Regions from separate parts of the Cupriavidus sp. GW823-FHT07A04 genome, predicted to be linked through region 2. Evidence: predicted binding sites of a transcription regulator. Region 2 holds the regulator's gene; the other holds the start of a gene.

Region 1 (15,659 bases), on a different contig from region 2:
TGCGCTCCTTGATTTCCTCGGGCAGGTTCTCGTAGGCCGCGGCCATGTTCACCCAGATGGTGTCGCCGCCGACCGGCGGGCATTCGATGCAACGCAGGACACAGCCCATCGGCGGGGTTTCGCGCCAGCTGCCGTCGGTGTGGTAGCTGTTCTCGTAGTTCTCGCGCTTGTCGCTGCGATAGATCTGTACCAGGCCGGGATGATCCGGGTCGCTGCCAGCGACGGGGTGGTCCTCCAGTTCGCCAAAACGGCGTGCGAAGGCCACGTGATCGGCCCGGCTGATATCCTGGTCCCGCAGAAACAGCACCTTGTGCTTGAGCAGCAGCGCCTTGATCTCGGCAAGCAACGCGCTATCGCGCGCTGCATCGGCCAGGTTGACGCCGCCGATTTCGGCACCAATGGTGCAGGTAATAGGTTCTACGTGCATGGAAAGCTCCCTTTACACTACAAAGATTGACGAGCCGGTGGTCTTGCGCGGCTCCAGGTCCCGATGCGCCTGGACCGCATCCTGCAGCGCATGGCGCTGATGGATCCCGATGCCGTTGGGCTGCGGCACAGGGTCAGTGCCATTGGGGTATCGGAGGACCTCTGCCCCCCCACCTCGTACATGCGAGCGGCTTTTGCCAATTCCGTCTCCTGTTGTCGTCTATTGCTGCCGCCACTATCATTCGGTAGCCTGGGTTGATTGTCGGCTCTCGCATGCGCAGGACCTTTGACAAGCCACGCCAGAAGTTGACCATCCATGACAGTCGATTCCCGGCTTGATTCACTGCAAGCAGACGCGGCGCCAGCGGCGTATGCAATGCATGTCCAACACTGGCAGCAAGGCGACGGTGGCTTCATCAGTAGATTGCGCAGGCCTTCGATCAACCTGACTATCCCTCTTCAGAAAGAGCCCCCTATGACCGTCCTGGTTCGCAGCGCCTCCCTCACGAAGTACTCCGGGATCGCTCGCGCCGCGGGTATCGACCCGGTGCAGATGGTTTCCCATGTCGGCCTGGACCGGGAATGCCTGCACACGCCCGACCTGCGCATCCCCGAATTCCGGCTTGCGGAGGTTCTGGAGACATCCGCGCGGATCACTGCCTGCCATTCGCTCGGGCTGCTCATGGGCGAATCGTGGCGGCTCTCCGACTTCGGCCCGGTCAGCCTGACGCTGCAGCATCAGCCCACACTGCGGGATGCACTGGCAGAGGTCGAGCGTTATCGCCACCTGCTCAGCGACTCTGTCGCGACGCAGTTCACCGAGCATGCGAATATCGCGGTCTTGCGAGTGACGTTGCTGACCGGCAGGCAGCAACCCGGCCGGCAGGCCATGGAGCTGACCGTAGGCGCGGTGCTTTGCCTGATCCGCGCCATACTTGGCGCCCAATGGAAACCCCGCTGCGTGCACTTTTCGCATGCGGCCCCTGCAGACCTGCGGGTGCATCGTCGCCTGTTCGGCCAGCAGGTCGAATTTGGCTGCGAATTCGATGGCCTGGTCCTGTCGAGCCAGGATCTGGATCGCGTGAACCCCCTGGCGGATGCCAGCCTGGCCAGATACGCCAGGGAATTACTTGACCTTCAATCGCCCTCGAAGGAGCACTCCCTAGCGGCTGACGTACGACGGGCAATTCACCTGCTACTGCCGCGCGGCCGCAGTGCGGTGGAACAGGTTGCGCAGAACCTAGGTGTCAGCCCGAGGACTCTGCAGCGCCAATTGGAGCAGCGTGGGGAAACATTCTCGGGCCTGGTCAATCAGGTGCGGCGCGAACTGGCCGAGCGCTATCTGCGGAGCCAGCAGCAGTCCATATCGCGTACGGCGGATCTGCTTGGATTCTCAGAGGTGAGCGCGTTCACGCGGTGGTTTGGGGTGCAGTTTGGGAAACCGCCGACGCGCTGGGTAATGGAGGGAAGGGGAATCGTCTCGCAGGAAGACGTCAATCGCCCAACGGGGGGATGAGCACCGGAGCTATCGGATGCGCCGCAAATGCAATGCGCGGTCGCAACGTCCCGCGGCGAATATGCCGCGGTTCCGGCCCGCGAGACACCCATAAAAAAACCGGCCCACGCTGCGCTCCGGCGGAGCGGCGTATAGGCCGGTCTTGCTGTGCGGGAGACACCTCCCGCGATGCGATGCCGCTACCTGAACGATCAGCCGTTCGCGTAGACGATCTTTGCCTTGCGCGCCTGGTTCTGCAGGCGGCTCAGCATATGCTGGACGGCGAAGATGGCGCGCTTCGCGTCTGCCACCAGACTGGGGCTGCGGGGACCAAGTTCGCGCTCGATCAGATCGCGTTCCATTTGGTCGGTCATCTTGATGTCGCTTTGCGTGTCCATGGCTTTCTTCCTTTCAGGGATAACCCTTATCGGGTTTTCCCTAATCATAGCAAAGGAAATGACGCAACGCAGCATTAGGTGATAGTACGTATGCAGAAAGGCAACGCTTTGCAGGAAGCAAGCCTCGATCTCCTCAGCCCGCGCGACGCGCCGATACCCCGTGCGCGGGGCGTCCATGGCTGCGGTGCTTAGCGCAGGCGCCAGGATAGTCATGCGCCCCTTCAGCCTTTTGCCAGCACCTCCCGAATGGCATTCTCGAACGCCTCCACCGGCTGCCCGCCGCTCACCAGGTATTGGTCATTGAAGATGATCGAAGGCACGGAACGGATGCCCATGTCCTGATAGTGCTTCTCCATCTCACGGACTTCCGCCGCATACGCGTCGCCCGATAGCACCTTGCGTGCCTTGTCGGCGTCCAGGCCGGCTGCAGCCGCGGCCTCGACGAGGACCTCATGATTGCTGGAATCCTTGGACTCCGTGAAATACGCACGGAACAGCGCCATCTTCAACGGCAGTTGGCGCCCTTCCAGGTTTGCCCAATGCAATAGCCGATGCGCGTCGAACGTGTTGTATACGCGGGTCCGAGAGCCAAACTCAAATCCGACGTCGGCGCCACGCTGGCGGATCATGGCCTGGCTCTGCACGATTTCCTCCTCGGTGCGGCCATACTTGCGTGCCATGTAATCCTGGATCGACTCGCCTCCTGGCCCCATGTCCGGATTGAGTTCAAATGGGCGAAGCGTGATGTCTGCCGAAACGGCATCGCCAAGCCGCGCCAGCGCCTGCTGCAGCGAACTCAGGCCTACGGCGCACCACGGGCACGCGACGTCGGAGACAAAATCGATTTTCAGCGTCTTTTGCATTGTGTTTTCTCGGTGTCAGTCCATCACTGCGCGACAGGGTAGCTGCAATTCCCATTGACTGCAGGGCCGGGGGCAGTGCCTCACTCACAGCAGGGTTTTCCCGCAAGGCAGCCACGACCGGACGCCCCTCCCCGGCATCTGTCCGTGGCCCGCCAGCCACACGGCCCTGCCTCAGATCGGGAAACGTGCACCGCGCCCACTCCTCAAGCGGCGCGGCGCGCGGTACTATCTTTCCAACAGGTCATCGGTGCACGATGATCCATTCCCAGAGAAGGATTGAAGCGAATCATGGAAGAAGGCTCGGCAGCTCCACTTGAGATCGCCCCTTCCCTCCCCCTGGCACCGAGTGACGTTCACGGCGCCCCGTCGGACTTCCTCGCCAGTGCCAGCACAAACCTCGGCGCCAACGCACGGCAGCTCTTCCTGAACCGTGAGGCCAGCCAGCTGGAGTTCCACCGGCGCGTGCTTGCCCAGGCCGAGAACCACGACATTCCGTTGTTGGAGCGATTGCGCTTCCTCTGCATCTTCAGCAGCAACCTGGACGAGTTCTTCGAGATCCGCGTTGCCGGCCTGAAGGAGAAGATCAAGCTGCAGGCGCCGGCGACCACCGGCCCGGATGGACTGGACGTGCGGCAGATCTACGCGCTTGTCAGCGCCCGCACGCACAAGCTGGTCGCGGAACAGTACCGCCTGTTCAACGAAGTGCTGGTTCCGGAACTGGACCGAGAGGGAATCCGCTTCCTGCGCCGTCCGCACTGGACGCAGGAACAAGGCGAGTGGATCCGCAGCTATTTCTTCCGCGAGCTGATGCCGGTGCTCACCCCCATCGGCCTGGACCCGGCGCACCCGTTTCCACGTGTGCTCAACAAGAGCCTGAACTTCGCCGTGGAGCTCGAAGGCAAGGATGCCTTTGGCCGGGAGGCGAACGCAGCCATCGTGCAGGCGCCCCGGGCCCTGCCCCGCGTGATCCTGCTGCCCAAGGAGATTTCCGGCTGCGAACACGGCTTCGTGTTCCTGTCGTCTATCCTGCATGCCCACGTCTGCGAGCTGTTTCCCGGCATGCGCGTGCGCGGCTGCTATCAGTTCCGCGTCACCCGCAACAGCGAACTGTTCGTCGACGAGGAAGAAATCAAGAACCTGCGCGATGCGCTGCAGGGCGAGCTGCCGCAGCGGCATTTTGGCGATGCGGTGCGACTCGAGGTCGCGGACAACTGCTCCGAGGAGATGACCCGCTTCCTGCAAAACCAGTTCGGCCTGGAAGATGCCGAGGTGTTTTCGGTGAATGGCCCGGTCAACCTGGTGCGCTTGCTGCCAGTTCCTGACAGCGTGGACCGCGATGACCTGAAGTACCCGCCGTGCCGCCCCGGCCTGCCCAAGGCGCTGCAGGACCAGCCCGACATGTTCCGCGCCATCCGCGACGGCGATATCCTGCTGCACCATCCGTACCAGTCGTTTTCGCCCGTGGTGGATTTCATCCGCCAGGCCGCGGAAGATCCGGAGGTGATGGCCATCAAGCAGACGGTGTACCGCGCCGGCAACGACTCGGCCCTGCTGGAGGCGCTGATCGGCGCCGCGCGCAGAGGCAAGGAAGTCAGCGTGGTGGTGGAGTTGCTCGCCCGCTTCGATGAGCAGGCCAATATCAACTGGGCAGCCCAGCTTGAAGAAGCGGGCGCGCACGTGGTATACGGCGTGGTTGGCTACAAGGCCCACGCCAAGATGGCCTTGGTGGTGCGGCGCGAAGGGAAAAAGCTCAGGCGCTACGCCCATATCGGCACCGGCAACTATCACTCGCAGACGGCCAGGAGCTTCACGGACTTCGGCCTGTTTACCTGCAAGGAAGCGCTCGTCGACGATGTGGCCAACGTGTTCTCACAGCTGACCGGACTCGGCCACCCCGGCACGCTGGCGCACTTCTGGCAATCGCCGTTCACCATGCACGCGGCGCTGCTCGATGCCATCCGCCGCGAAGGCAAGCACGCTAAGGCTGGCCGCAAGGGATTGATCATCGCCAAGATGAACGCCTTGCTGGAGCCCAAGCTTATCCAGGCCCTGTACCAGGCATCCTGCGATGGCGCGCGGATCGAGCTGATCGTGCGCGGGGCCTGCGCATTGCGCCCTGGCATTGCGGGCCTGTCCGAGAATATCCGGGTGCGCTCCGTGCTTGGCCAGTTCCTGGAGCATGCGCGGATCTTCTACTTCTACAACGACAAGGCCGAAGACGTGCGGCTATCGAGCGCCGACTGGATGGACCGCGACTTCTTCCGGCGCATCGAGGTGTGCTTCCCCGTGCTGGACAAAGCCCTCAAGGATCGCGTGATCGATGAGGGGCTGAAGGTCTACCTGAAGGACAACCGCGACACCTGGGAAATGGACGCGGACGGCAACTACCGGCGCAAGCGGGGCCGCCAGCCGGTATCCGCGCAGGACATCCTCAAGCAGAAGCTGGCCTGATCCCTGTTCGGCGCGCTAGCGCGCGCCTGGGGACGCGCAGCGATACACGTTGCCCGACAGGGTCACATTGGTTTGCTCCAGGCGATCCTTGCCGCCGGTCTGCCCTGCGCGCTGGGTGAGCAGGTACACCAGATTGCCGCCCATTGCCGCCGCCTTGTTCTTGATGTCGTTGCGAGCACCGGTTTCCAGATCCGCATTGGCCGTGATGGCGCCCCGCACAAAATCGCCCTGGCTGCCGGTCACGTCGCCAAGATAGGTGCATCCCGCGGCAGGCTCGTTGTGGGTGATCCTGACCGCCGATGCGGCCGGGCTGGAAAGCTGCGTTGGCGCACAGCCGGCCAGCGCGCAGCTTGCGGCGGTCCATGCAACGCCTGCGATTGTCCTGATGGTCATAGCCATTGAAGTATTGAAGTGTTGAAGTGTTGAAGTATTGGTAGCGCCGCGGGCCCGTGCGCCTGCCTCAGCGGAACAGGTAGTCCACGCCAAGTGATACGGCCTGGCTCTTGACCGAAGCATCGTTGCCCTTCCAACTGAGCTTGCCGTAATTCATGTACTGCATCCGCAAGCGCCAGTTCTGCGTGACCGCATAGGACGCGCCCACCCCCAGGCTGATGAGCCCCTGCGACTTGTTGCTCGATTCGAGATCGCCCGAGCGCCGGCCATGCATATAGTTGACCCCGGCAATGCCCAGCAGCGAAAAACGCTCGGTCAGGGGCAGGTGGCCCACTACGTTGACGGACAAGGCGTTCACGTCGAATTTGTCGTTGGCGTTGCCATTTTTGGCCACGACACGGCCAAGGCTGGCTAGCGAGCCTTCGACCGACACATAGGGCGAAAACTGATAGCCGCCCCGCAAGCCAAGTCCAACGTTGTTGGACGATCCGCCCGCCCAGCCGGGCGTGCTCGCACTGACTTTGTCGCGGGCAATATTGAGGTCGCCGCCGACGTACCAATAGTTGGCGGCAAGTTCCTCGGCTGCGGCATGCGCAGGCACAACCGACAAAAGCACCAACATGGCAGCAGGCGCGATGGGAAAGAGGCGGCCAGGGAAGGCTATAAAACGCATATAATTTAATCTCCGACGAATATAAATTACTGTAAAACGATAATACATTGCTGTTTTACAGTAATTTTTTGCCATGCGCAATCCCTTCAGGAGACCGGCATGCCGACCCCCCTTTCCCTTCCCTTGCCCGCTGATGGCGCGCTAACGCGCGTTAGCGTCATCGCGCGCCGCATGCAGTGGCTGACACTGTGCTGCGCCGTCGTGGTGACGGCGGCCCTGTTCGCCTTCTGGTTCTTGCTCCCCGATGCGGAGCTGGACCGGAACCTGCGCGCGTTCCTGGCCGGGCCTGCGCCAGGCGGGCAGTTGCTGGTGTCGATGCCGTACCGGCTGCTCGGGTTGGCCATCACGAGCGTGGCCACGGCTTTGCTGGTCAGTGGACTGATGCAAGCGCACAGGCTATTCGCGGCCCTGGCGGGCGGCGCGGTCCTTACCCTGGAGACGGGCGTGCGCCTGCGCCGCGTGGCGCTGGTGGTGACGGCGTTCAGCTTGGTGGTTCCGCTCACCAAGACACTGCTGGCCATGACCCTGGCCAGCACGGTTGCCAACGGCCCCTACATGGTGGTGATCATCACCTTCGGCGACGTGATGCTGGGCTTGCTGGGCGGCTTGCTGCTGGCCATCGCCTGGGCGATGGTCGAGGCCGCGCGCGTCGCGCTGGAGAATGAGAGCTTTGTTTGAGTTTGCGTTTGCGTTTGAGGCACCCTGACCCTATGACTATCCTCGTCCGGCTTGACGTCCTGCTTGCTGAGCGCAAGATGAAATCGCGCGAGCTCGCCCAGTACATCGGCATCACCGAGCCCAATCTCTCCTTGCTGAAATCCGGCAAGGTCAAGGGCATCCGTTTCGATACGCTGGAGAAAATCTGCGAGGCGCTGAAATGCCAACCGGGCGACCTGCTTGAGTACCGCGCCGATACGCCAGGCGAAGATCAGGCCTGAACTGCAAACAATTGTCTCTCTTCCCACTGCGGCATTTCCGCCAGATCGGCCACCCGCCTGGCCTTACGGCCCGCGCAACCACCGGGCTCCCCCCAATCGAGTGATACCGCATCGAGAGTGATCTTGCGCATACTCGCACTTTCTTGAACTACTCGCCCCCAAGCGGGCGCGAAGCAAGGTGCTTATGCTGATCCTCATCTACTGCAGTTATGCGGTTGCCTGCATCTTCGCGCTCTGGAGAGCGGCGCGCTGGGTGGAAAAGCACCATCCGGCCCTGCGCGACAACCACCCGCCGCGGCATGACGCGCCCCCAGCCGGCAAGCCCCCGGAAGATAACCTGCCTGTGAGCCAGCGCTGCCACCTGGAAATGCCGCCCGCCGGGCCCGCCTGCCTGGCGCAACGCGCCGGCGCCAGCGCTGCCGCCTGCATGGTCCTGTAGCCCCCTGGACGGTGGCCCGTATCTGGTCCTCGGCATTCATCCTTGAAAAAACCAGATTACTGTATATATTCACAGTAACTGTATGGATGAACAGTATCTACGGGAGCCGATCATGGAACACTTGGTCCGGGTACAGAACGAATACGACAGGCAGGTCCTGGCCTGGTTGCGCGAACGCGTAGGCGACGCGGCGGTACAAGCCGCGGCACAGCGACTGGCGGGAGACCGCAAGCCCTACCTGTCAACGATCTGCCGCAGCCTGAACATCACGCCACCGGCCCGCCGCACCCTGCGCGCCCAGTCGAACCGGGCCAGCCGGGAGGTTGGCGACCGCTACCTTGCGTCGATCCGTGCGCTCCTGGCGCGGCCAGCACCGGCGCAACGGCATTCGCAGCAGCAACCCGCGCAACCCCAACCCTCGCAATACCAGGATCCGCATTAGTCCCGCGCCTTGGGTACACGGAGGGCCGGGGCATTGCTCGCCGGAATATGCTTCCCGCTTCGCCTCACCCCGCTGCCATCATGGCTTTCTTGACTTATCATTCCCTATCTATGATAGTTAATTGAAATTTGTTCTCTTTTTAAGAACCTATTTCAATCAAAGGATTGCCGTGGACCTGGCCGAACTTGAGATTTTCCGAGCCGTTGCGCTTGAAGAAAGCATCACGCGGGCGGCCAAGACCCTGGACCGCGTGCAGTCGAATGTCACCACGCGCGTCAAGCAGCTCGAAGAGGAGCTCGGCGTCGCCCTGTTCCTGCGCGACAGCAAGCGCATGACCCTGACGCCGCAAGGACAGCGCTTCCTGGGCTATACCGAGCGGCTGCTGGCGCTGGCCGAAGAGGCCCGCCAATCCATGCGCAGCGATGCGCCCTCGGGCACGCTGCGCGTGGGCAGCATGGAAAGCTCGGCCGCCAGCCGGCTGCCCCGCCCGCTGGCGCGCTATCACGGCAAATGGCCGGACGTGCGGATCGAGATCCAGACCGGCACCACGCAAGCCTTGATCGACGCACTGCTGGCGCATCGCATCGACTGCGCCGTGGTGGCCCATCCCTCCGAGGGCGCGCCGGACACGCTAGACATGGACGTACTCGGCCCCGGCCTGGAAGGCACGTTCCTGTTCTCTGAAGAACTGCTGCTGGTGCTGCCGCACAGCCATCCGCCAGTGCGCACGCCGCAGGACATCAAGCTGCGCAGCCTGGCCACGTTCTCGCGCGGCTGCACGTACCGCCTGTGTGCCGAGGACTGGCTCGCCAGCGGCGAAGGCCCACGGCTGGCGCTGAACGTGCTGGAACTGGCGTCTTACCACGCGATCCTCGCCTGCGTGACGGCGGGCTCGGCCGTGGCCATCCTGCCGAGGTCGCTGCTGGCGCTGCACCCCGATGCCGCAAGCCTGCAAACCGTGCCCGTGCGAGTCGCGCACACCTTGCTGGTGCGCCGTTCGGGTTTTGCCACGTCGGCATACGCGGCGTTTCTCCAGGAGCTGCAGCATGGCTAGGATCCGGACCGTCACAGCCGCGCCGCAATCCTTCGGCAAGACCATGGCGCCATGGATGCCCTCACTGGCCGCCGCGCTGGTGCTGGCGGTGGGCATGGGCTTCGGGCGCTTTGCATTTACCGGCATGTATCCGCTGATGGTGCGCGACGGCCTGCTGAGCGTCAGTGCCGGCTCGCTGACCGCATCCGCCAACTATGCAGGCTATCTCGTGGGCGCCCTCGCGGTCAGCCGCATGCCGCAGCGCGTTGCGCCGCGCTTTTGCCGCATCGCGCTCTTCGGCACGGCCCTGTGCCTGCTGGCGCTGGCCGTGCCGGCCGCGCCCTGGTTCTTTATCGGCGTGCGCTTCCTGGCGGGCGTGCTCAGCGCCATCGCGCTGATCTGCGCGTCCGTGTGGCTGTTCCAGGTGGTAGGGCATCCGCATGGCGCGCCGCTGTTGTTCTCGGGCGTCGGTGCCGGCATCCTGCTGTCCGCCGAGCTCATTGCCGCCGGCAACCTGGCCGGTTGGCACAGTCCTTTGCTGTGGCTGGCCATCGGCGGTGGCGCCGCCGTGCTGAGCTTGCTCGCATGGCCTTATCTTGCGGGCCGCGTGCCGGCACCTCAGCCGCATGCCGCTACCAGTGCCAGTGCCACGGACGAGGCCAATGCCAACGGCCCTGGTCCGTGGCCGCTGGTGGCCAGCTACGGGCTGGCGGGGTTCGGCTACATTGTCACGGCAACTTACCTGCCGCTCTTTGTGCGCGACGCGCTCGGCCACATCGACCCGATCCATATCTGGGCCGCGTTCGGGCTTGGCGCGGCACCTTCGTGTTTTCTCTGGCATGCGCTGCACGAGCGCCTTGGCACGCGGCGTGCGCTCGCGCTCAACCTGCTGGTGCAGGCAGTGGGCGTGATCCTGCCCGCGCTCAGCCACTCGGCCGTGGCCTACCTGGCTAGCGCGCTGCTGGTGGGCGGCACCTTCGTTGGCACCGTGACCATCGCCATGCCCGCCGCGAAACGCGTGGCCCACCGCGTGACATTCAACCTGCTTGCCATCATGACCGCCGCCTATGGCGTAGGCCAGATCGCCGGCCCGCTGGTATCCGATGCGCTGATGGCGCACAGCCATAGCTTCAGCGGGCCGCTTGCCGCCGCCGCTGCCGCGCTGCTGGCATCTGCCGTCTTCTGCTTCCTGTGAAGGCCAGCGCATGCCCGGCGCGCGGCACGGAACCCACCCCACAGAATCCACCCCCACAAAATCCACCCATTACCGAAGAAACGAGGAGCCCGTCATGACCGACCCCATCCACGCCACGCAACCACGCACGCTGCTCTCCCGGCTCGGCCTTGCCACCCCGATCATCCAGGCACCAATGGCAGGCGTCAGCACACCGGCGCTTGCCGCGGCAGTGTCGAATGCCGGCGGCCTGGGCTCGCTCGGCGTCGGCGCCATGGACGCCGAGGGCGCCCGCAAGACCATCCGCGAAACCCGTGCGCTGACGGACAAGCCCTTCAACATCAACCTGTTCTGCCATGCGCCCGCCGTCGCCAACCCCGCGCGCGAGGCGCAATGGCTGGCCTACCTGGCGCCGAGCTTCGCCGAATTCGGCGCCACGCCGCCCGCCAGCCTGCGCGAGATCTACACCAGCTTTGTCGCCGACGACGCCATGTTCGCGATGCTGCTGGAGGAGCGGCCCGCGGTAGTGAGCTTCCATTTCGGCTTGCCGGCGCAGGCCTGGATCGACGCGCTGCACGCCGCCGGCATCTTCCTGATGGCCACGGCCACCAGCCTGGACGAAGCGCGGCAGATCGCCGCTGCCGGCGTCGATGCCATCGTTGCCCAAGGCGTGGAAGCCGGCGGCCACCGCGGCACGTTCAAGCCCGAAGGGCATGACGAAGGCCTCGGCACCCTGGCGCTGGTACGGCTGCTGGTCCGCCATACCGCCCTGCCCGTGATCGCCACCGGCGGCATCATGGACGGCGCCGGCATTGCGGCGGCCCTGGCGCTGGGCGCGCAGGCCGCGCAGCTCGGCACCGCCTTCGTGGCCTGCCCGGAGACCGTGGCCGACGCGCCCTACCGCGCCGCCCTGCTGGCGGACCGGCCTGCCAGCACCACGCTGACCCGCTCCATTTCCGGCCGGGCCGCGCGCGGCTTCGTCAACCGGCTGACGGAACTGGGCGAGGCAGCGGACCGCCCGGCGATCCCCGATTACCCCATCACCTACGACGCCGGCAAGGCCCTGCATGCGGCGGCCAAGGCGCGCGGCAACGCGGACTACGCCGCGCAATGGGCCGGGCAAGCCGCGCCGCTGGCGCGCGCCCTGCCGGCAGCGCAACTCGTGGCGACACTGCGCGAGGAGCTGGCGCAGACGATTGCGGCACTGAGCGGGGCGGGATTCGGGGCGAACTGAGCGGGGCCTGCCGAAGCCGGCGGCGCGTGCGTCTTGCTGCTACCATTTCGCCACGCGCAACGGCCTCATGCTGGCCCGCAGCGGATCCCCTCCTTCCTGACGAGACAATCCCATGGACGCACTCACATCCACATTGGCCATTGGCGGCACGCTGGCGCTCGGCGCGGTCAGCCCCGGCCCGAGCTTTGTCATGGTGGCCCGCGCCGCCATTGCCCGCTCCCGCGCCGATGCGCTCTACATGGCGCTGGGCATGGGGCTGGGCGGCGTGGTGTTTGCGGCGGCTGCGCTGCTCGGGCTCAAGCTCTTGCTGACGGCAGTGCCCTGGCTGTACATGGCGATGAAGGTGGGCGGCGGCATCTACCTGGTGTATCTGGGCGTGCGCATCTGGCGCGGCGCCAGCGCGCCCCTGACGATGGCGGCCGGCAAAGCAGAAGGCGGTGGAACGCCCGCCACGGGGCGCGGCCGTGTCCTGCTGAGCGGCTTCGCCACGCAGCTGAGCAACCCCAAGACGGCGGTGGTCTACGCCAGCGTGTTTGCCGCGCTGTTGCCCGCCCAGGTGCCGCCTTCGCTGCTGCTGGCGCTGCCGCTGATGGTCTTTGCCATCGAGACTGGCTGGTACGCGATCGTGGCGATCGCGCTCTCCTCCGCCAGGCCGCGTGCCTTCTACCTGCGCTTCAAGCTGTGGCTGGATCGCGCGGCCGGCGGGGTGATGGCGCTGCTCGGCATCCGGCTGCTCACGTCGCTGCGCCAGTAACGCCGGCAGCGGCCCCCTAAGACGCGGGATCCGCCAAGCTCGGCGGAAACAGCAACCTGAAGACTGTGGTTCCCCCGACTTCGGACTCCACCTCAACGTGCCCATGGTGCAAGTCCATGATGGACTTCACGATGGCCAGGCCGATGCCCGCCGACTCTCCCGAGTTGGCGCGGGCAGGATCGCCGCGAAAGAAGCGATCGAACAGCTTGGGCAGGTGTTCCGGCGCGATGCCGGCCCCAGGATTGCGCACTTCGATACGGCTACCTGCAGGGCCCGTGCGCGCCGCCATCACCACCGTCTGCCCGGCGGGTGTGTAGCGGATGGCATTGGCCACCAGGTTGCTGACCGCGCGCCGCAGCAGCAGCGGATCGGCCAGCACGGCGCCCCCGCCATCCACCGCGATCGCCACGCCGCTCGCCTCCGCCAGCCCCTCGAAATAGTCGGACAGCGCGCCCAGTTCGCGCGCCAGGTCCAGGCGCACCGGGTTGACCGCCACGCGGGCGTTCTCGGCCCGCGCAAGGAACAGCATGTTCTCGATCATGCGGGCCAGGCGTTCATATTCCTCGATATTGGACGCCAGCAGCGCCTGGTATTCGTCGGCGCTGCGCTCGCTAGACAGCGCGACCTGGCTCTGCCCGAGCAGGTTGCCGATGGGCGTGCGGAAGTCGTGCGCCAGGTCCGCGGAAAACTGGGACAAGCGTTCGAACCCATCCCGCAACCGGTCCATCATCTGTTGCAGGGCCGCAGCCAGTTCCGCCAGTTCGGGCGGCAGCCGCGCCGGGTCGATCGGCAGCTCGAGCCGGCGCACCGTGACCGACGATGCCCCGGCGGCAATGCGCCGCAGCGGCGCCATGCCGGCGCGCAGCACCAGGTAGCCAAGCCCGGCCACGGCCAGCGTGCCCAGCAGGCCCGTCAACAGCAGTTTCGCGCGGTATGCGCGCAGCAACGTGGTGCGGGAGATGGCGGTCTGGTAGAGCGTGAAGGCCAGCGTCTGCGTGACGGCGCCAGTGCCAGCAGTACCTGGACCGACTGGGACCTGCGCCTGCACGCCGTGCACCGGGTAGCCCTGCCGCGTGGTCCAGGCACGGATCGCTTCGGGCCCGAGCTGCGCATCCGGCGCCACCGGCTGCAAGGCGGGCGGCCCTTCGCCGGCATTGGCCGCAAGCAACACGGCGCCACCAGCGGCGCGCACCACCAGCGCAAACTCATCGTTGCCCGACACCACGCCGGCCACTTCCCGCCAGTCGCTGTCGGGCCGGGCGCCCTGTTCCATCAGCTCGGCCCGCGCGCGCGCCACCTTGCGCAGCAGTTCCGCGTCGTCGCGCTCTATCACCTGCATGGCCAGCGCGCGGTAGAGGTAGGCGCCCGCGCCGCCGAACACGATCGCGGCCACCAGGCCAAAGGCTAGCGCCAGGCGGGCAGTGAGCGAGAGCCTGCGCATCAGGGTTCCCGGCGCTCCAGCACATAGCCCATGCCACGCACGGTGTGGATCAGCTTGGGCTGGAAATCGTCGTCCATCTTGGCGCGCAGGCGGCGCACCGCCACATCCACCACATTGGTATCGCTATCGAAGTTCATGTCCCAGACATGGGAGGCGATCTGGGTACGGCTCAGCACCTCGGTGTGACGGCGCGCCAGGAAATGCAGCAGGGAGAATTCACGCGGCGTCAGCTCGATGCGCCGGCCGGCGCGCGTCACGCGGTGGCGGATCAGGTCGATCTCCAGGTCTTCGATCTCGATGCGGTCGGCCTCGCGCACCGGGCCGCGCCGCAGCAAGGTGCGCACCCGCGCCAGCAGCTCGACAAAGGCGAAGGGCTTGGCCAGATAGTCGTCGCCGCCCAGCTCCAGCCCGCGCACGCGGTCCTCCACTTCATCGCGCGCGGTCAGGAACAGCACCGGCGTGTCCTTGTGCTCGCGCAGTTGCTTGAGCACGTCCCAGCCGTTCATGCCAGGCAGCATCACATCAAGGATGACCAGGTCGTACACCACCTCCAGCGCCTGGTGCAGGCCATCGGCGCCGGTCACCGCCAGGTCGACCACGAAGGACGATTCGGTCAGCCCCTTGCGCAGGTACTCGCCCGTCTTGGGCTCATCCTCCACCACCAGAATTCTCATGTCCGTCCTCGCCTGGCCTGTACCGGCAGGGCGCGCTTCGGGCGCCTTGCATGCTCGGATGATAGCCGTTGGCGTGGCGCTCCTGAATGACAAATCTGTAATCGATTCGACAGCATTACCGGCTCCCCTGGCTTCCTAGAATGCGGCCATCGCACACCGCTGACGCCGCAACAAAGCGGTCGTCGCGGCCCCCACCCCTCATCCCGGAGTGCACACCATGTGGATTGTCAGGCTCGCGCTGAGCCGCCCCTACACCTTTGTGGTGCTGGCGTTGTGCTTGCTGCTTGCTGCCCCGCTGGTGCTGCTGCGCACGCCTACCGACATTTTTCCGGCCATCGACATCCCGGTGGTCAGCGTGGTGTGGACCTACAACGGCCTGTCCGCCGAGGACATGGCGCGGCGCATCGTCACCGGCTACGAGCGCTCGCTGACCAACAGCGTGGACGATATCGAGCATATCGAGTCGCAATCGCTCGCCGGCGTGGCGGTGATCAAGATCTTCTTCCATCCCGGCGCCGACATCAACCGCGCGATTGCCGAGACCTCGTCGGGTGCGCAATCGATGCTGCGCAACATGCCGCCGGGCACCACGCCGCCGCTGATCCTGAGCTACAGTGCCTCCACCGTGCCGATCCTGCGGCTGGCGCTGGCCAGCGACCAACTGCCGGAGCAGCAGCTTTACGACCTGGGCAATAATTTCATCCGCACGCAGCTAGCTACCGTGCAGGGCGCGTCGGTGCCGCTGCCTTACGGCGGCAAGGTGCGCCAGGTGATGGTGGATCTCGATACGCGCGCGCTGCAGGCACGCGGCCTGGCGCCACTGGACGTGGT
Region 2 (15,659 bases):
GTGCATTGATCAATGCCGGGCCTAGCATTCCCAGGCCTGCTCCGATCATAGGTACCCCAGCCAGCATCTCAGTCGTGGGCCCTGCCAGATGATGCACGGCAGGAATACCGTGAACCAGAATCCCGCCCCCCACCAGGAACATCGCCGCTGTGCCGATCATGGACAGCGTGCGCATCAACCAAGGCGCCAGGCGCAGGATGCCGCGGCCAATGGCTCGCGCGCCGGCGGAAGCCTTCTGGCTAAGATACAGGCCAGCATCGTCCAACTTGACGATGCCCGCCACCAGGCCGTAGACGCCCACTGTCATGATCAAAGAGATGGTCGACAACACGGCCACCTGGGTGCCGAATGTCGCACCGGATACCGTCCCGAGCGAGATCACGATGATCTCCGCCGACAGGATGAAATCAGTGCGCACCGCACCGCGAATCTTGGCTTGCTCATAGGCAGCCATATCCGTCTCGGGATTTGCCGCTTGTGACGCTTCGGAATCGGTTTGCCCCTGAGTGGAATCGCTATGCAGGAAACGGTGCGCAATCTTCTCGAATCCCTCGTAGCAAAGAAAGGCGCCGCCAGCCATCAGCAGTGGCACGATGGCTGCGGGCACGGCAGCGCTGATCGCCAGAGCTGCCGGCACCAGAATCACCTTGTTGCGAAAGGACCCCAACGCTACAGCCCACACAACGGGTAATTCGCGCTCTGCCTTCACGCCGCTGACCTGCTGCGCATTCAAGGCCAGGTCGTCGCCTAGTACGCCGGCTGTTTTCTTGACCGCAACTTTACTCATGGTGGCTACATCGTCGAGGATGGAGGCGATGTCGTCGATCAGCAGAAGCAGGCTGGTGCCGGCCATATCCAAGGTTCCCAAGTAGACGTAAGGAAAGCACCCCGTCGCACGGAGGGCGCATAGCGCGATACTGTGCCACAGGCGTCGCAAGCGATGCGAACCATCGCCATTCCGGCGTCGCGCCTCTAGGGGGCTGGCAATTCAGGATGTGAATCGGAGCCGCCTGGGGCATCCGTCAAAAAAAAGACCGCCGGCGGGATAGCAGGGCGGTCTACGGGAAGTCTCGTCGGGGTCAAGCAACGAGTAATTGAAATATGCCAAACTACACGCCTGCTTGCTATCCGCCGTCGGTGGGGGGCACGCTGCCTCTCTTGCCGAACATGAGCACAGAAGCGCCCCCATTGGGAGTGAGAAGGGGACATGAATGAGAAAAGCAGCAGCAAGTACTGCCGGATATGGCGAGAACGCGGCCGCATTGGTGCAGCAGTACGAGAGCCTCCAGTTCGACGATATCCACCGAGACGTACTGCACCTATTTCCACGTGAGCTCAGCAATATTCTGGATATCGGAGCAGGGTCAGGCCGCGATGCGGCCGCGCTCGCCCGCTTGGGACATCGGGTTGTGGCCGTGGAACCCACGGGCGAATTGCGTCGAGAGGGGCAACGCATTCACGCGGCATTGCCGATCGAGTGGGTGGATGATTCACTGCCACACCTGTCGGCGATGCGATCCAGGCGAGAGCATTTTGAGCTGATACTGCTGACTGCCGTATGGATGCATCTGGATGCCACCGAACGACCCATTGCGATGAACTCGATCGCGGAGCTGCTAGCGCCGGGCGCCACGATCATCATGTCGCTCCGCCACGGACCTATTCCCCGAGGTCGAAGGATGTTCGACGTTTCTGCCGATGAGACGCTGGCGCTTGGCCGAGCGGTTGGCCTGACCGAAAGCTACTGCGGGCAGCGTAAGGATACGCAGGGCCGGGACTCGATTTCCTGGAGCGTGATTGCCTTGCAGATGGCATGGCCGAGCGGTCCCGGGATGTCCGAAATGCTCATGCCCGGATCCGGGCGAGGCTTTGGGAGATAGCCATGGTTCAAAAGTTATTCCACGAACTGCCAGTGGATGAGCGCGAGGGTTTCGAGTCGGCTTGCGCACTGCATGGATTTGTACGAGAGGACTTCGATGTGGCTGCGGAGGAAGGCACTCCGTTGAGCGGCGGGCCGAATCGTATCTTGCGGGAGGTCATCGTCGCCCGTGTAGCCGGCGGCGAGGCTCGGCGCTATCCTGGCGGAGCTGGGGCCCCATGGACGGTGGCATTCGAGCAAGACCTGGAGCGGGATGTCTTCGGCTTTCCTCTTGCCGATTAATTGAGCCGTCGGGCGCGCCCCCCGAACTCGCGGGCCCTCGTCGATGAACTGGCTCAGTGCCTGCCCCCAAGGCTGGCAGTCCGGCACCAAAGCCCAGCTGGAGGGGTAGAGGCCACTCTCGCGCGTGGGCAGCAATAATCCACCGCTGTGGGCCACAGCAAGAGGGGGAAGAAGGGATCTTGGCGCGCGCGAGTGCAGAAAACGAAAACGGCGCCAAGGGCGCCGTGGGAAAATTTCGCTTTCCGTGGGAAAGTTCGTATCGTGAAACGACTAGGTAAAGCGTAAGCCGTTGATACTAATAAGAATTCTGGGGTGGCTGATGGGACTCGAACCCACGACGACAGGAATCACAATCCTGGACTCTACCAACTGAGCTACAGCCACCGTCGATGTCGTTCTGCTTGGTGCCGAACGACGAAGAACAAGATCATACAATGCCAAAAGCCGGATGGCTAGTACTCTGCACAAATTTTTTTTAGTGCCACCTGTTTAACCGGCCAGCTTGGAGGATTCCTCCAGCTCGAGCATTCGGCAGATAGCGGCCATGCTGCCAACCATGGTGCGTCGTTGCGCGCCCTGGTAGATGCGCACGCCTTTTGATTGGCGAAAGGGCACGGGCTTGACGGGGCGACGGGCGGAGAGGCGGTTGGCTGGCAGCATGGCTACACCTGGTGACTTGCAACAACAGTTAGCGGTACCCGCTACGCGGGTGCGTTGGCACAATCGGGTGTCGGCTTGTACGGGGATCGCCCGCCTCAGCCGCACTCGTCAGAAGGCGCCGGGGCGGATGAGGCCGACAGCGATGCCTTCTAGTGAGAACTCTTCGCGGCCGGCTTGCACGATGATGCTGGGGAAGTCGGGGTTCTCGGCGATCAGCTCGATGGTGTCGCCGCGGCGGTTGAGGCGTTTGACGGTGACGTCGTCGCCCAGGCGGGCGACGACGATCTTGCCGTTGGCGGCTTCGCTGGCGCGCTTGACGGCGAGCAGGTCGCCATCGAGGATGCCGGCGTCGCGCATGCTGAGACCACGCACCCGGAGGAGGTAGTCGGGCTGCACGTCGAACACCGATGCGTCGACCTGGTATTGGCGGTCGATGTGTTCGGCGGCAAGGATCGGGCTGCCGGCTGCGACGCGCCCGACCAATGGCAGGGTTAGCTGCATGACGCCAGCCATAGGCAGGGAGAACTGGTCGGGTAGCTCGGAGTCGCTACGGGAGACCTTGAGGCGAATGCCGCGGGAGGCGCCGGGGGTGAGCTCGATCACGCCTTTGCGGGCCAGGGCACGTAAATGTTCCTCGGCTGCATTGGGTGAGGAGAAGCCGAACTTGGCGGCGATCTCTGCGCGCGTGGGCGGAAAGCCCGTGTGCTGGAGGCTGCTGCGGATCAAGTCGAAAATCTGCTGCTGTCGCGGTGTCAGGGTCGCCATGGTCGCCGGTGTTTGAAGGCACTGTATGTTTAAACAGTATGCTGTGATTTTATACAGTATCGAGTGAAGTGCAAGCGGAATTTTTGGGAGTTTGCGCATTGACAGGTGCGTCCCGCGGGTCTTGGCGCGTGCCGTGGCGAGTGGGCGGAGGGTTACAATCCGCGGCACCTGAAGCGTCTTGCGTTGCGCACTGTTCAACTTTTCTGGGGCTCCCGAGCTCATTTCCGCCATGTCTCTCCTGCCTCGTGTCGTCGTGCTCGCTACCGGCGGCACCATTGCCGGTTCTTCTTCCAACCCAGCCAGCAGCGCGAAGTACCAGGCGGCGACGGTGCCGGTGACGGCGCTGCTCGATGCGGTGCCGGCGCTGGGCACGGTGGCGCGGATCGAAGCCGAGCAGGTTGCGCAGGTAGATAGCAAGGACATGTCGTTCGCGCTCTGGTCCAGGCTGGTGGAGCGCGTGGCGTTCTGGTCTGCGCAGCCCGATGTGTCGGGCATCGTCATTACGCACGGCACCGATACCCTGGAGGAGACGGCCATGCTGCTGCACCTGGCCTGCGTGGGTGGGGTGCCAGTTGTGCTGACGGCCGCGATGCGACCGTCGACCTCGTTGTCGGCGGATGGCCCGTTGAACCTGCTGGATGCGGTGCGCGTAGCGGCGGATGCTGGCGCGACGGCAAAGGGCGTGCTGCTGGTGATCAATCAGGAGATTCACGCGGGGCGCGACGTGATGAAGGCGCACACATCGGCGGTGAATGCGTTTGTGTCGCCGGTATCCGGGCCGATTGGTTTTGTTCAGGACAACCTCGTGCGCTTTGTGCGTACCCCCAGTCGCTTGCCGGCCAAGGCCTGGCCGGTCCCTTGCGCATGGCCGCAGGTCGAGATCGTGGCTAGCTATGCGGAGCCGGGGCGGATCGTGGTGGATGCCTTGGCGCAGGCGGGCGTGTCGGGCCTGGTCGTGGCGGCCGCTGGCAACGGGTCGGTTCACCAGTCGCTGGTGGAGGCGCTAACCGATGCTGCCGGCGCCGGCGTGGCAGTGGTGCGCAGTTCGCGCACAGGGGCGGGGCATGTGGCGATTCCAGCGCCTCCCCGGCCGGCGTCGGGCGTTTTTGTTTCGGCCGGCGACCTCAATCCTTATAAGGCGCGTGTGCTCCTGGCGCTGGCTCTGGCTGCGGAGCCAGGACTGGCAAAGGATCCGGCGGCGCTGCAGGCGCTATTCACCGAAAACTGAGGCGGCTTGCTCCGGATGGTAAAAGCACGCTATACTTTAAGGCTATTCAACCTTGCTGCACCGGACATGGCGCTCGGGCAGCTTATCCAAAAGGAGCGTCAATGCGTCATTACGAAATCGTATTTATCGTCCATCCGGACCAGAGCGAACAAGTCCCGGCCATGATCGAGCGTTACAAGACGCTGGTCACGTCCCAGGAAGGCCAGATCCACCGCGTGGAAGACTGGGGTCGCCGTCAGATGGCCTACATGATCCAGAAGCTGGCCAAGGCTCACTACGTTTGCCTGAACATCGAATGCGGCAAGGAAACCCTGGCTGAACTCGAACACGCGTTCAAGTTCAACGATGCAGTGCTGCGCCACCTCATCGTTCAGACCAAGAAGGCTGAAACCGCACCGTCCCCGATGATGAAGGAAGTGCAGCGCGAAGAAGCTCGCAAGGCCGCGCAACAGACCAGCGAAGTCCAGGCCGCCTAAGTGCGGACTGTTGTGGTTGCCGCCGGCGTTGATCGCCGCGGCGGCAAGTGCGGGCATCGGTGCGGGAGAGTGCGTTGAACCAGTTAAGGCTCTGCGCAACGCTCGCGGAACGCGATGCCTTGCGTTACACCCCGGCCGGGGTCCCCGTGGTCAACTGCATCTTGCAGTACGCGGGCGAGACGGTCGAGGCGCAAACGCCCAGGCAGGTGGAGTTCGCCATCGCCGCCATGGGAATTGGTCAGATCGGCCAGCGGCTTGAGCGTACTCCGCTCGGCGCGATGCTCGACTGCGAAGGATTCCTGGCCCGCAGGCACCGCAACAGCAAGGCTCTCGTCTTTCACATCACTGGATGTAAAGCATTCGAAAAGGATTGAATCATGGCATTCGTCAAACGTGACAACAAGAACAAGAAGCGCTTCCAACAGCAAAACCCGCTGTTCAAGCGCAAGCGCTTCTGCCGCTTCACCGTGGCTGGCGTGGAACAGATCGACTACAAGGATCTGGACACCCTGAAGGATTTCATCGGCGACAACGGCAAGATCACGCCGGCCCGCCTGACCGGCACCAAGGCGCACTATCAGCGTCAGCTCGACACGGCCATCAAGCGCGCGCGTTTCCTCGCGCTGATGCCCTACACCGACCTGCACAAGAACTGATCGGCCCTAGGTCCGTTAAGGAGAAAACACGATGCAAATTATTCTGCTTGAAAAAGTCATCAACCTGGGCAACCTGGGTGACATCGTTCGCGTGAAGGACGGCTACGCCCGTAACTTCCTGATCCCGAACAAGAAGGCCCGCCGCGCTACCCAGACCGCTATCAGCGAGTTCGAAGTCAAGCGCGCCGAACTGGAAAAGGCAGCCGCTGAAAAGCTGGCAGCTTCGCAAGCTGAAGGCGAAAAGCTGAATGGCCTGACCGTGCAGATCACCCAGAAGTCGGGTGTGGACGGCCGCCTGTTCGGTTCGGTGACCAACGCCGACATCGCTGAAGCCCTGGCTGGCCAAGGCTTCAAGGTCGAGAAGGCGCAAGTGCGCCTGCCCAATGGTCCGCTGAAGGTTGTTGGCGACCACCCGGTCAGCGTCTCGCTGCACACCGACGTGCTGGTCGACGTGACGGTTTCCGTCCTGGGCGAACACGCCTAAGCATCGGCCTTGCTGCCGGTTTCCACTTGTCCTTCGGGCTGGTGGGAGCCGGATGCCAGCGCCGCTTGCTTGACCAAACAAAAAGGCAGGAGCATCGCGCTCCTGCCTTTTTGTTTGGCCGCGCCCCTTGCTTGCCTGATTGCCCGACTGCTACGGGGCGGGGCCGGTTGTCCCGCCGTCACACGGCAGGATGCCCCAACAGCCGGCTGCGAATTCTCCGCCGGCTCGCTGGCGTCGACCGTTATAATCCCCCCCTATGAACGCGCCTGTCGCAGACCCCCAACTAGACAATCTCAAGGTACCGCCGCATTCCATCGAGGCCGAGCAATCGGTGCTGGGTGGCCTGCTGCTGGACAATGCCGCCTGGGACCGTATCGCCGACTTCCTGAACGAAGCCGATTTCTATCGCTTCGATCACCGGATGATCTTCCAGAGCATCTCCCGGTTGATCGCCGCTACCAAGCCGGCCGACGTCATCACCGTCTACGAGTCGCTGCAAGGCGCTGGCAAGGCGGAAGAGGTGGGCGGCCTGGCCTATCTGAATTCCCTGGCGCAGAACACGCCTAGCGCGGCCAATATCCGCCGCTATGCGGAGATCGTGCGCGAGCGCTCGGTGCTGCGCAAGCTGGTGACGGTGGCCGACGATATCGCTACCGCGGCTTTCGCCCCCAAAGGGCGCGAGGTGCGGGAGCTGCTCGACGAGGCGGAATCCAAGGTGTTCGCCATCGCCGAGGAAGGCTCGCGCGGGCAGAAGGGGTTCCAGGAAATCCAGCCACTGCTGACCCAGGTGGTCGAGCGCATCGACGAGCTGTACCACCGTGACTCGAGCACCGACGTCACCGGCGTGCCTACCGGTTTTATCGACCTGGACCGCATGACCAGTGGCATGCAGGCCGGCGACCTGATCATCGTGGCGGGGCGCCCCTCCATGGGTAAGACCGCTTTCTCGCTGAATATCGGCGAGCACGTGGCGGTGGAGCAGGGCCTGCCGGTGGCCGTGTTCTCCATGGAAATGGCGGGCACGCAGCTGGCCATGCGTATGCTGGGCTCGGTCGGCCGGCTTGACCAGCACCGCCTGCGTACCGGCCGCCTGCTTGACGAAGACTGGCCGCGGCTCACGCACGCCATCCAGCGCATGAACGATGCGCAATTGTTCATCGACGAAACGCCGGCACTGAGCTCGATGGAGTTGCGCGCCCGTTCGCGCCGGCTGGCGCGCCAGTGCGGCCAGCTCGGACTGATTGTCATCGATTACCTGCAGCTGATGTCGGGCTCGGGCGGCGGGGAAAACCGCGCCACCGAAATCTCGGAAATCTCGCGCTCGCTCAAGGGCCTGGCCAAGGAACTCAACTGCCCGGTGATTGCACTGTCGCAGCTGAACCGAAGCCTGGAACAGCGCCCGAACAAGCGCCCGGTGATGTCCGACTTGCGTGAATCCGGCGCTATCGAGCAGGATGCCGACGTGATCCTGTTTATTTACCGCGACGAGGTCTACAACCCCGATTCGCAGGACAAGGGCACGTCCGAGATCATCATCGGCAAGCAGCGTAATGGCCCGATTGGCACCGTGCGGCTGACGTTCCTGGGCCAGTTCACCAAGTTCGACAACTTCAGCGGTGGCCCCGCCTTCTTCGACAACGACAACTGAAGCCAGTCTTGGCGCGGCTTGCCGGGCATCGTGGCTCGGTGGCCACAGTCGATCGTGCCTGCCGCGTGTCAAAGTCCCCCGGCATCGCCGCACAAACCTGTAAAATATTGCGTTTTGATGACAGCCGCCCTCGGGCGGCTGTCGTTTAATGCGTATCCGCCTGATTCAGTAACTACCCGCGGCGCCCCCGCGCTTCGACAAGGAACATTCCATGTTCGGCCGATTCATGCCCACTGAGGGCAAGTTCTTCGAATACTTCAACCAGCATGCCGATTGCGCGGTGACCGCCGCCCGCGAGCTGGAAGTGCTGGTCAACGACCTGCCCAATGCCGAGGCCCACGCTCGCCGCGTGCAGGCCACGGAAAAGAAAGCCGACCGCATCACGCACGACACGATCGACCTGCTGCACAAGACCTTCATCACGCCGCTGGACCGCGATGAGATCCACAAGCTCATCACCACCATGGACGACATCCTCGACCTGATGGAAGACGTGGCTGAAACCATCTCGCTGTACGACGTGACCAGCCTGACCGATGAGGCGCGCAAGCTGGCCTCCATCTGCGTGCAGTGTTGCGACCAGGTCAAGATCGCGGTCGGCCTGCTCGAGGACATGAGCAATGCCGGCGCCATCCTGAAGACCGCGCAGCAGATCGACCAGCTCGAGTCCGAGGCTGATCGCGTGATGCGCGCCGCCATGTCCAAGCTGTTCCGCGACGAAACGGACGTCAAGCGCCTGATCAAGCTGAAGGCGATCTACGAACAGCTCGAAACCATTACCGACAAGTGCGAGGACGTCGCCAACATTCTCGAAGGCATCGTCCTGGAAAACGCCTGAGGCACAAATCGGCATGCAAACAATACAAATGAGCCTGTGGGTCATTGGCCTGCTGGTGGCTCTCGCCCTGCTGTTCGATTTCATGAACGGCTTTCACGATGCCGCCAACTCGATTGCCACGGTGGTGTCGACGGGCGTGCTCAAGCCGCACCACGCGGTGGCCATGGCGGCCATGTGCAATGTGGTGGCGATTTTCATCTTCCACCTGAAGGTGGCGGCAACCGTCGGCACTGGCACGATCGACGTCAACATCGTCGATCACTACGTGATCTTCGGAGCCCTGATGGGTGCCATTGCCTGGAACCTGATCACCTGGTACTACGGCATTCCCTCGTCGTCCTCGCACGCGCTGATCGGTGGCTTGGTTGGGGCTGCGGTGGCCAAGAGCGGCACCAGCGCACTGGTGGGCGGCGGTCTTCTCAAGACCGTGGCTTTTATCGTCATTTCGCCGTTGCTGGGCTTCCTGCTCGGCTCGTTGATGATGGTGATCGTGGCCTGGACATTCTTCCGTACGCCGCCGTCGCGGGTCGATCGCTGGTTCCGCAGGCTGCAGCTGGTCTCGGCATCGCTGTACAGCCTGGGCCATGGCGGCAATGACGCGCAGAAGACCATCGGCATCATCTGGATGTTGCTGATCGCCAGCGGCCACGTGGCGCAGGGCGGTGCGGAGCCGCCGATCTGGGTCATCGTTTCCTGCTACGTGGCGATCGGCATGGGCACCATGTTTGGCGGCTGGCGCATCGTGCGCACCATGGGCCAGAAGATCACCAAGCTCAAGCCGGTAGGCGGCTTTTGCGCGGAGACGGGCGGCGCGATCACGCTGTTCATTGCTTCGGCGCTGGGCGTGCCGGTGTCGACCACCCATACCATCACCGGCGCCATTGTCGGCGTGGGCTCGGTGCAGAAGATGTCGGCGGTGCGCTGGGGCGTGGCCGGCAATATCGTCTGGGCCTGGGTGCTGACGATTCCCGCATCCGCCTTCATGGCCGCCATCGCATGGTGGATTGGCCGGCAGATCCTCTAAGCCTCCGGGTCATCGGATTCTCGCTCGACAAGCAAACAAAAAGCCAGGCGCTATGCCTGGCTTTTTGTTTGTCGGGAATGCCGGAGCCGATGGCTATTGCGATGGCTATCGATTGGCGAACGCGGCAATCGGATCGTCATCCACGGGGGCCGGGGGCGCAACGGAAGGCGGCGGTGCTGCTGGTGCGGCCGGGGGCGCGACCGATGCCGGCGCCTGGTTGATTCCCGATGCAACCCGCCGCGCGCCGTTGTACCGGGAGGCCCAGTACGACTTGGTCATGTCCTCGAGCCGTACCGTGCCGCCGGTGGAGGGGGCGTGGACAAAGCGATTCTGCCCGACATAGATGCCGACATGCGAATTGGCCCGGCCGGTGGTATTGAAGAAAACCAGGTCGCCCGAGGCCACCTGGCTGCGCTCCAGCGAGACGCCGCGGTCGCCCATGGCTTCGGTGGTGCGTGGCAGGTTGACGTTGGCGGCGCGCAGCACCACATAGCGGACCAGGCCGCTGCAGTCGAAGCCCGAGTCAGGCGTATTGCCGCCGTAGCGATAGGGCGTGCCAACCAGCGACATCGCCTGGATGGAGACTTCTTCCAGCCCGGCGCTGGGATCCACCATGGGGGTGCCTGCCGGCCGCGGCTGGGCGCTATAGCGCCCAGGCGGCGTCGAAGCGCAGGCGGCGAGCAGCAATGCCGCCGCGCAAAGCAGGGGCAGGCGGGCAGTGTGGAAGGCGTGGGCCAGGCTGGGCACACGTCTTCCGGCAGGGGCTATCTGGCGCAGAGGCATCCTTCTTGGTCCGATCCCGGGCCAGGAGCCGTGGCGTGAGGGGTGCAGCGCGGCGAGGGTGCCTCCCCTGGCGCCTTACCAGCGCAATTGCGCGTTGTAGGTGCCCGTACTCACGTTGACCGACTTGGCCTGTCCCTTATAAGTCGCTTCGATATTGTAGCTGCCTTGCGGGGCCTTGATCAGGCACTTGGGCCCGGAAGCGGTAAAGCTGGCCACTTCGTGGCCTTCGCGCGTCATCTTGACGGCCACGTCGGCGAGGAATTCGCCGCGCTCCCCCTGGGTGAACAGCAGGCCCATGTTGAAGTTCTTTTGCTGCGCGGCCAGTTGCTGTTGTTCGTCCGCGGCAATGCCGCCGCAGACGTAGCTGACGGGTCCCATGGTGCGGATTACCATTTCGTCAGCGGCGAGCGCGGGACCCGCAAGCAACGCGGCCGCGGCAATTGCGACGCTGCTGGCCAGCGCGAGCCGCAGCGGTGTGTGGTGCAGGTGGTTGTCCATCAATGTCTCCATCGATCCAACAAGCCGGGAGGGGCAAAAAAAGCGCCCGCCAAGCGCCGGCACGCGAGATGCCGAAATGGCGGGCGCTCCGGATGCTTTGATGCTAGGCCACGCCGGCAGGCAAATCTGCCGGTCGTGGTCCTACAAGGCATCCGATGGTGCCAGAGGTTGCGAAAGCTTAGTCTTCAGCGATGATGCGCCCCCGCCCCTTAGAGGACATCCGCGGCATGGTCGGCCAGGCGCGAGCGTTCACCGCGCGCCAGCGTCACATGGCCACTGTGGCTCCAGCCCTTGAACCGGTCGACCACGTAGGTAAGGCCGGACGATCCTTCGGTCAGGTAAGGCGTGTCGATCTGCGCGATGTTGCCCAGGCAGATGATCTTGGTGCCGGGGCCGGCACGCGTTACCAGCGTCTTCATCTGCTTGGGCGTCAGGTTCTGGGCCTCGTCGATGATGACGAACTTGTTGACGAAAGTACGTCCGCGCATGAAGTTCATGCTCTTGACCTTGATACGCGAGCGGATCAGTTCCTGGGTGGCCGCGCGACCCCACTCGCCGGCGCTGTCGTCGCTCTTTTGCAGCACTTCCAGGTTGTCGTCGAAGGCGCCCATCCAGGGCTGCATCTTTTCTTCCTCGGTGCCCGGCAGGAAGCCGATATCCTCGCCGACCGGCACGGTGGCGCGGGTGACGATGATCTCGTTGTAGAGCTTCTGGTCGAGCACCTGCTCCAGGCCCGCGGCAAGCGCCAGCAGGGTCTTGCCGGTACCGGCCTGGCCCAGCAGGGTGACGAAGTCGATCTCAGGATGCATCAGAAGGTTGAGCGCGAAGTTCTGCTCGCGGTTGCGGGCGGTCACGCTCCACACATTGTTCTTGTGGTGCGTGTAGTCCTTGAGCGTTTGCAGCAGCGCGGTCTTGCCGTTGATCTCCTTGACCTGGGCGTACAGCGGCAGGCTACCGTCGCTGGGTTCCAGGAAGACAAACTGGTTGACCAGGAAAGAAGGCACCAGCGGGCCTGTCAGGCGATAGAACATCGCGCCGGACTTCGGGTCCTGCCAGCTTTCCACCCCCTTGCCATGCTTGGCCCAGAAGTCGTTGGGCAGCAGCATCACGCCCGAGTACAGCAGGTCCTTGTCCTCGAGGACCTGGTCGTTGAAGTAATCCTCGGCGGGCAGGCCGAGCGCGCGCGCCTTGATGCGCATGTTGATGTCTTTCGACACCAGCACCACCTGGCGCTCCGGGAACTGCTGCTGCAGGGCGCTGACCACGCCCAGGATCTGGTTGTCCGCCTTGCCCTGCGGCAGGCCGTCGGGCAGCTTGATCTCATTGAGCTTGGTTTGCAGGAACAGCTTGCCCTGCGCGTCGCGGTTGCCCAGCTTGGCGAGCGGCAAGCCGTCGTCGAGCACGCCGTCGGTGCCGCCCACCAGCGCATCGAGGGTGCGGCTGACGGTGCGGGCGTTGCGCGCGACTTCGCTCATGCCCTTCTTGTGGTTGTCCAGCTCCTCGAGCGTCATCATCGGCAGATAGACGTCGTGCTCTTCGAAGCGGAACAGAGAGGACGGGTCGTGCATCAACACATTGGTGTCCAACACGAACAGCTTGCTGGGGCCGGTGTGTTTTTGCATGCGACGGTTGGTCGTGCCGGGGGCCTTGGCGGGAGCCTTGGGCACGGCGGCCAGCGACGGCACGGACTTCAGCGCGGACGGCGGCGCATCCTTGGTGCGCGCTCGCGTCGAACCGCTGGCGCTGGCCACCACGGCCGGCGCATTTTCCGCTTTGCTAGTTCCGGTTTCCAGCAAGGCCACACGCTCCAGCGCCGGCACAGGTTTCTTACCCTGCGACGCTGATTTGGCCTTAGTCAGCTTGGTCACCGGGGCGAATTCGCTCGGGTCAAGCAATTGGGCAGGCTTGGCGGGCATGGTCGGCAGCGGCATGCTAGGCTTTCCTTTCAGGGGGAGAAGACGGCTGGAAAACGGCGCAGGACACCGGCGCGGCCGCATGGCGCCGCGTACTTGGGGATCGTGTCCTGTGCGTACAAAACACACAAACAAAAAAGCCGCCAACCTGGGTAGCAGGTTTGGCGGCTTTTTTTCGGACCGGAGACACGGCAGGTCCGCTACCGGCCTGTGGCAGGGTGCGCCTGGGCCGGGACGATGAAGCAGCGTGGCATCCGGATCTTGAACTCATTAAAGGTCAATGTATCCGAAGGTTTTCTCTTTTGCAATCGCTTGCCGAGAGGACTTTTGAAGGTGTTGCTGCGCCGCATTAAAGCGCCGGGCCGAATCGCCGTGGATCAAGCCCCGGATCAGAGTCCGCGCACGATTTCCAGCACCTCGTCGACGTGGTTGGGCACCTTGATGCCGCGCAGCGCATGGCGCAGGATGCCCTTGCCGTCGATGATGAAGGTGCTGCGCTCGATGCCGCGCACTTCCTTGCCATACATTTTCTTCATCTTGATGACATCGAACAGATGGCACACGGCTTCATCGCCATCGGAGATCAACTCGAAGGGCAGTTCCAGCTTGGCCTTGAAGTTCTCGTGTGACTTCAGGCTGTCGCGCGAGATGCCGAAGACCACCGTGCCTGCCTTGACGAAGTCGTCATGCTGGTCGCGGAAGTTCATGGCTTCGGTGGTGCAGCCCGGGGTGTTGTCCTTGGGATAGAAATACAGGACGACGGTTTTGCCACGCTGGGCGGCAAGGCTGAACGTGCCGCCGGTGGCGGGCGCGCTGAAATCGGGTACGGGCTGGCTGAGACTGGCTGTTGTCATTCTTATGGCTCCTGGGAGGGACAGGAAGGGGGTGGCTGCGTGAGTGCGGTCACCATGGTGGCGGCAGATGGGGGCAGGGCGGCTAACTTCAAGCGTGGCGTGTGCCTAACTTGCGAGAACCGGCCTCCCGGGCCGCCGGGCGGGCTCAGGCAGGTTCCTCCAGCAGCAGGATGGCCGCCACTTTGCGGCCTTCAGCCATCAGGATGTTGTATGTGCGGCAGGCGGCCTGCAGATCCATGGCGTCCACCCCGACATGCAGGCGCGCCAGTGAGGCGGTCAGCCGGGGATGCGGGAAGCGCAGGCGGCTGCCGGTGCCCAGCAGCACCACCTCGGGCGAGTGCGCCAGCAGGCCCTCGAAGTGCGCGGGTTCCAGGTCTTCGAAGCGTTGCACCGGCCAGGGCCGGATCTCGCCTTCGGGCATGACCAGCACGGATTGGGTGTGGCGCACCATATTGATTTCGATATAGCCCGGGCCGTACGACGTTACCGTATTGAGGGCATTGGGCTGGTCAGCGTGGAGTTTCAAGGGCGAACCTTATCTGGCGCTGCCCTTCGCGGCGCGCGCGGCGACTCGGCCGGGGCAGCGCAGGGCGGGTTGAGAGCATTTTGAGGCAGGCGGGCCGGGCGGCTTTGCCGCGGCCCCGTGGTACCGGCGGCGTACGCTGCAATGCAAGAATCCCTGCCGAAGTCTGTCATAATCCGATAAATTATAGCTTTTGCCTCCCTGCCTGCCACGTTTTGCGTTGCAACGCAGCGCACAGGCTACCCGGGCCGCTCCATTTCCACCCAGATTCCCTAGATAGCCGCCGCTACCCGGCGGCGCTTGCCTCCTGCCAACATCGCCGTGAAACCGATCCAGAAATCCAACAAGCTCAACAATGTTTGCTATGACATCCGCGGCCCGGTGCTGGAGAAGGCCAAGCAGATGGAAGAGGAAGGCCACAAGATCATCAAGCTGAACATCGGCAACCTGGCCGTCTTCGGCTTCGATGCGCCGGAAGAGATCCAGCAGGACATGATGCGCAACCTGCCCAATTCGGCTGGCTACTCGGACTCCAAGGGCATCTTCGCCGCGCGCAAGGCGATCATGCACTACACGCAGCAGAAGAATATCGAGGGTGTGGGGCTGGACGACATCTACGTTGGCAACGGTGCCTCCGAGTTGATCGTGATGTCCATGAATGCGCTGCTCAACAGCGGCGACGAAGTGCTGGTCCCGGCGCCGGACTACCCGCTGTGGACCGCGGCGGTGAGCCTGTCGGGCGGCACCCCGGTGCACTATGTGTGCGACGAGGCCAATGAGTGGATGCCCGACCTGGACGATATCCGCGCCAAGATCACGCCGAATACCAAGGCCATCGTCGTCATCAACCCGAACAACCCCACCGGTGCGTTGTATTCGGACGAGTTGCTCAAGTCCATCGTGACGATCGCGCGCGAACACGGCCTGATCATCTTTGCTGACGAGATCTACGACAAAGTGCTGTACGACGGCCATAGCCACACGTCCATCGCCGCGTTGTCGACCGATGTGCTGACCGTGACCTTCAACGGCCTGTCCAAGAACTACCGCTCGTGCGGCTACCGCGCCGGCTGGATGGTGGTGTCGGGCGACAAGCGGCCCGCGCTGGACTATATCGAGGGGCTGAACATGCTGTCCTCGATGCGCCT

Evidence for each region. Region 2 encodes LexA, which represses DNA repair genes until DNA is damaged. Its sites were predicted from a motif close to ACTGTATNNNNATACAGT; they were not measured.
Region 1: AC1Q7Q_RS18705 (CppA family protein) is a predicted target of LexA. The motif match lies at 8,135-8,152, and genes of this name have one in related genera.

What each region holds. Positions count from the first base shown of each region.
Region 1 is NZ_JBXAHA010000010.1:116,244-131,902, reverse strand. Features, by position in the region: gene AC1Q7Q_RS18760 (TauD/TfdA dioxygenase family protein) at 1-427, opposite strand, end outside; partial or broken gene AC1Q7Q_RS18755 (quinone oxidoreductase) at 440-538, opposite strand; gene AC1Q7Q_RS18750 (AraC family transcriptional regulator) at 902-1,942, shown strand; gene AC1Q7Q_RS18745 (hypothetical protein) at 2,134-2,319, opposite strand; gene AC1Q7Q_RS18740 (DsbA family oxidoreductase) at 2,541-3,182, opposite strand; gene ppk1 (polyphosphate kinase 1) at 3,471-5,633, shown strand; gene AC1Q7Q_RS18730 (DUF4156 domain-containing protein) at 5,649-6,026, opposite strand; gene AC1Q7Q_RS18725 (porin family protein) at 6,094-6,774, opposite strand; gene AC1Q7Q_RS18720 (hypothetical protein) at 6,799-7,377, shown strand; gene AC1Q7Q_RS18715 (helix-turn-helix domain-containing protein) at 7,410-7,637, shown strand; gene AC1Q7Q_RS18710 (hypothetical protein) at 7,822-8,076, shown strand; gene AC1Q7Q_RS18705 (CppA family protein) at 8,189-8,518, shown strand; gene AC1Q7Q_RS18700 (LysR substrate-binding domain-containing protein) at 8,688-9,572, shown strand; gene AC1Q7Q_RS18695 (YbfB/YjiJ family MFS transporter) at 9,565-10,746, shown strand; gene AC1Q7Q_RS18690 (NAD(P)H-dependent flavin oxidoreductase) at 10,841-11,959, shown strand; gene AC1Q7Q_RS18685 (LysE family translocator) at 12,072-12,713, shown strand; gene AC1Q7Q_RS18680 (heavy metal sensor histidine kinase) at 12,730-14,154, opposite strand; gene AC1Q7Q_RS18675 (heavy metal response regulator transcription factor) at 14,154-14,828, opposite strand; gene AC1Q7Q_RS18670 (efflux RND transporter permease subunit) at 15,046-15,659, shown strand, end outside.
Region 2 is NZ_JBXAHA010000006.1:369,602-385,260, reverse strand. Features, by position in the region: gene AC1Q7Q_RS13440 (DUF808 domain-containing protein) at 1-853, opposite strand, end outside; gene AC1Q7Q_RS13435 (class I SAM-dependent methyltransferase) at 1,212-1,880, shown strand; gene AC1Q7Q_RS13430 (hypothetical protein) at 1,883-2,161, shown strand; tRNA gene AC1Q7Q_RS13425 (tRNA-His) at 2,470-2,545, opposite strand; gene AC1Q7Q_RS13420 (hypothetical protein) at 2,651-2,821, opposite strand; gene lexA (transcriptional repressor LexA) at 2,930-3,586, opposite strand; gene AC1Q7Q_RS13410 (asparaginase) at 3,816-4,814, shown strand; gene rpsF (30S ribosomal protein S6) at 4,916-5,290, shown strand; gene priB (primosomal replication protein N) at 5,365-5,664, shown strand; gene rpsR (30S ribosomal protein S18) at 5,668-5,946, shown strand; gene rplI (50S ribosomal protein L9) at 5,978-6,430, shown strand; gene AC1Q7Q_RS13385 (replicative DNA helicase) at 6,687-8,078, shown strand; gene AC1Q7Q_RS13380 (DUF47 domain-containing protein) at 8,290-8,916, shown strand; gene AC1Q7Q_RS13375 (inorganic phosphate transporter) at 8,930-9,940, shown strand; gene AC1Q7Q_RS13370 (C40 family peptidase) at 10,046-10,723, opposite strand; gene AC1Q7Q_RS13365 (hypothetical protein) at 10,799-11,221, opposite strand; gene AC1Q7Q_RS13360 (PhoH family protein) at 11,431-13,152, opposite strand; gene AC1Q7Q_RS13355 (peroxiredoxin) at 13,524-13,988, opposite strand; gene AC1Q7Q_RS13350 (Mth938-like domain-containing protein) at 14,134-14,514, opposite strand; gene AC1Q7Q_RS13345 (pyridoxal phosphate-dependent aminotransferase) at 14,833-15,659, shown strand, end outside.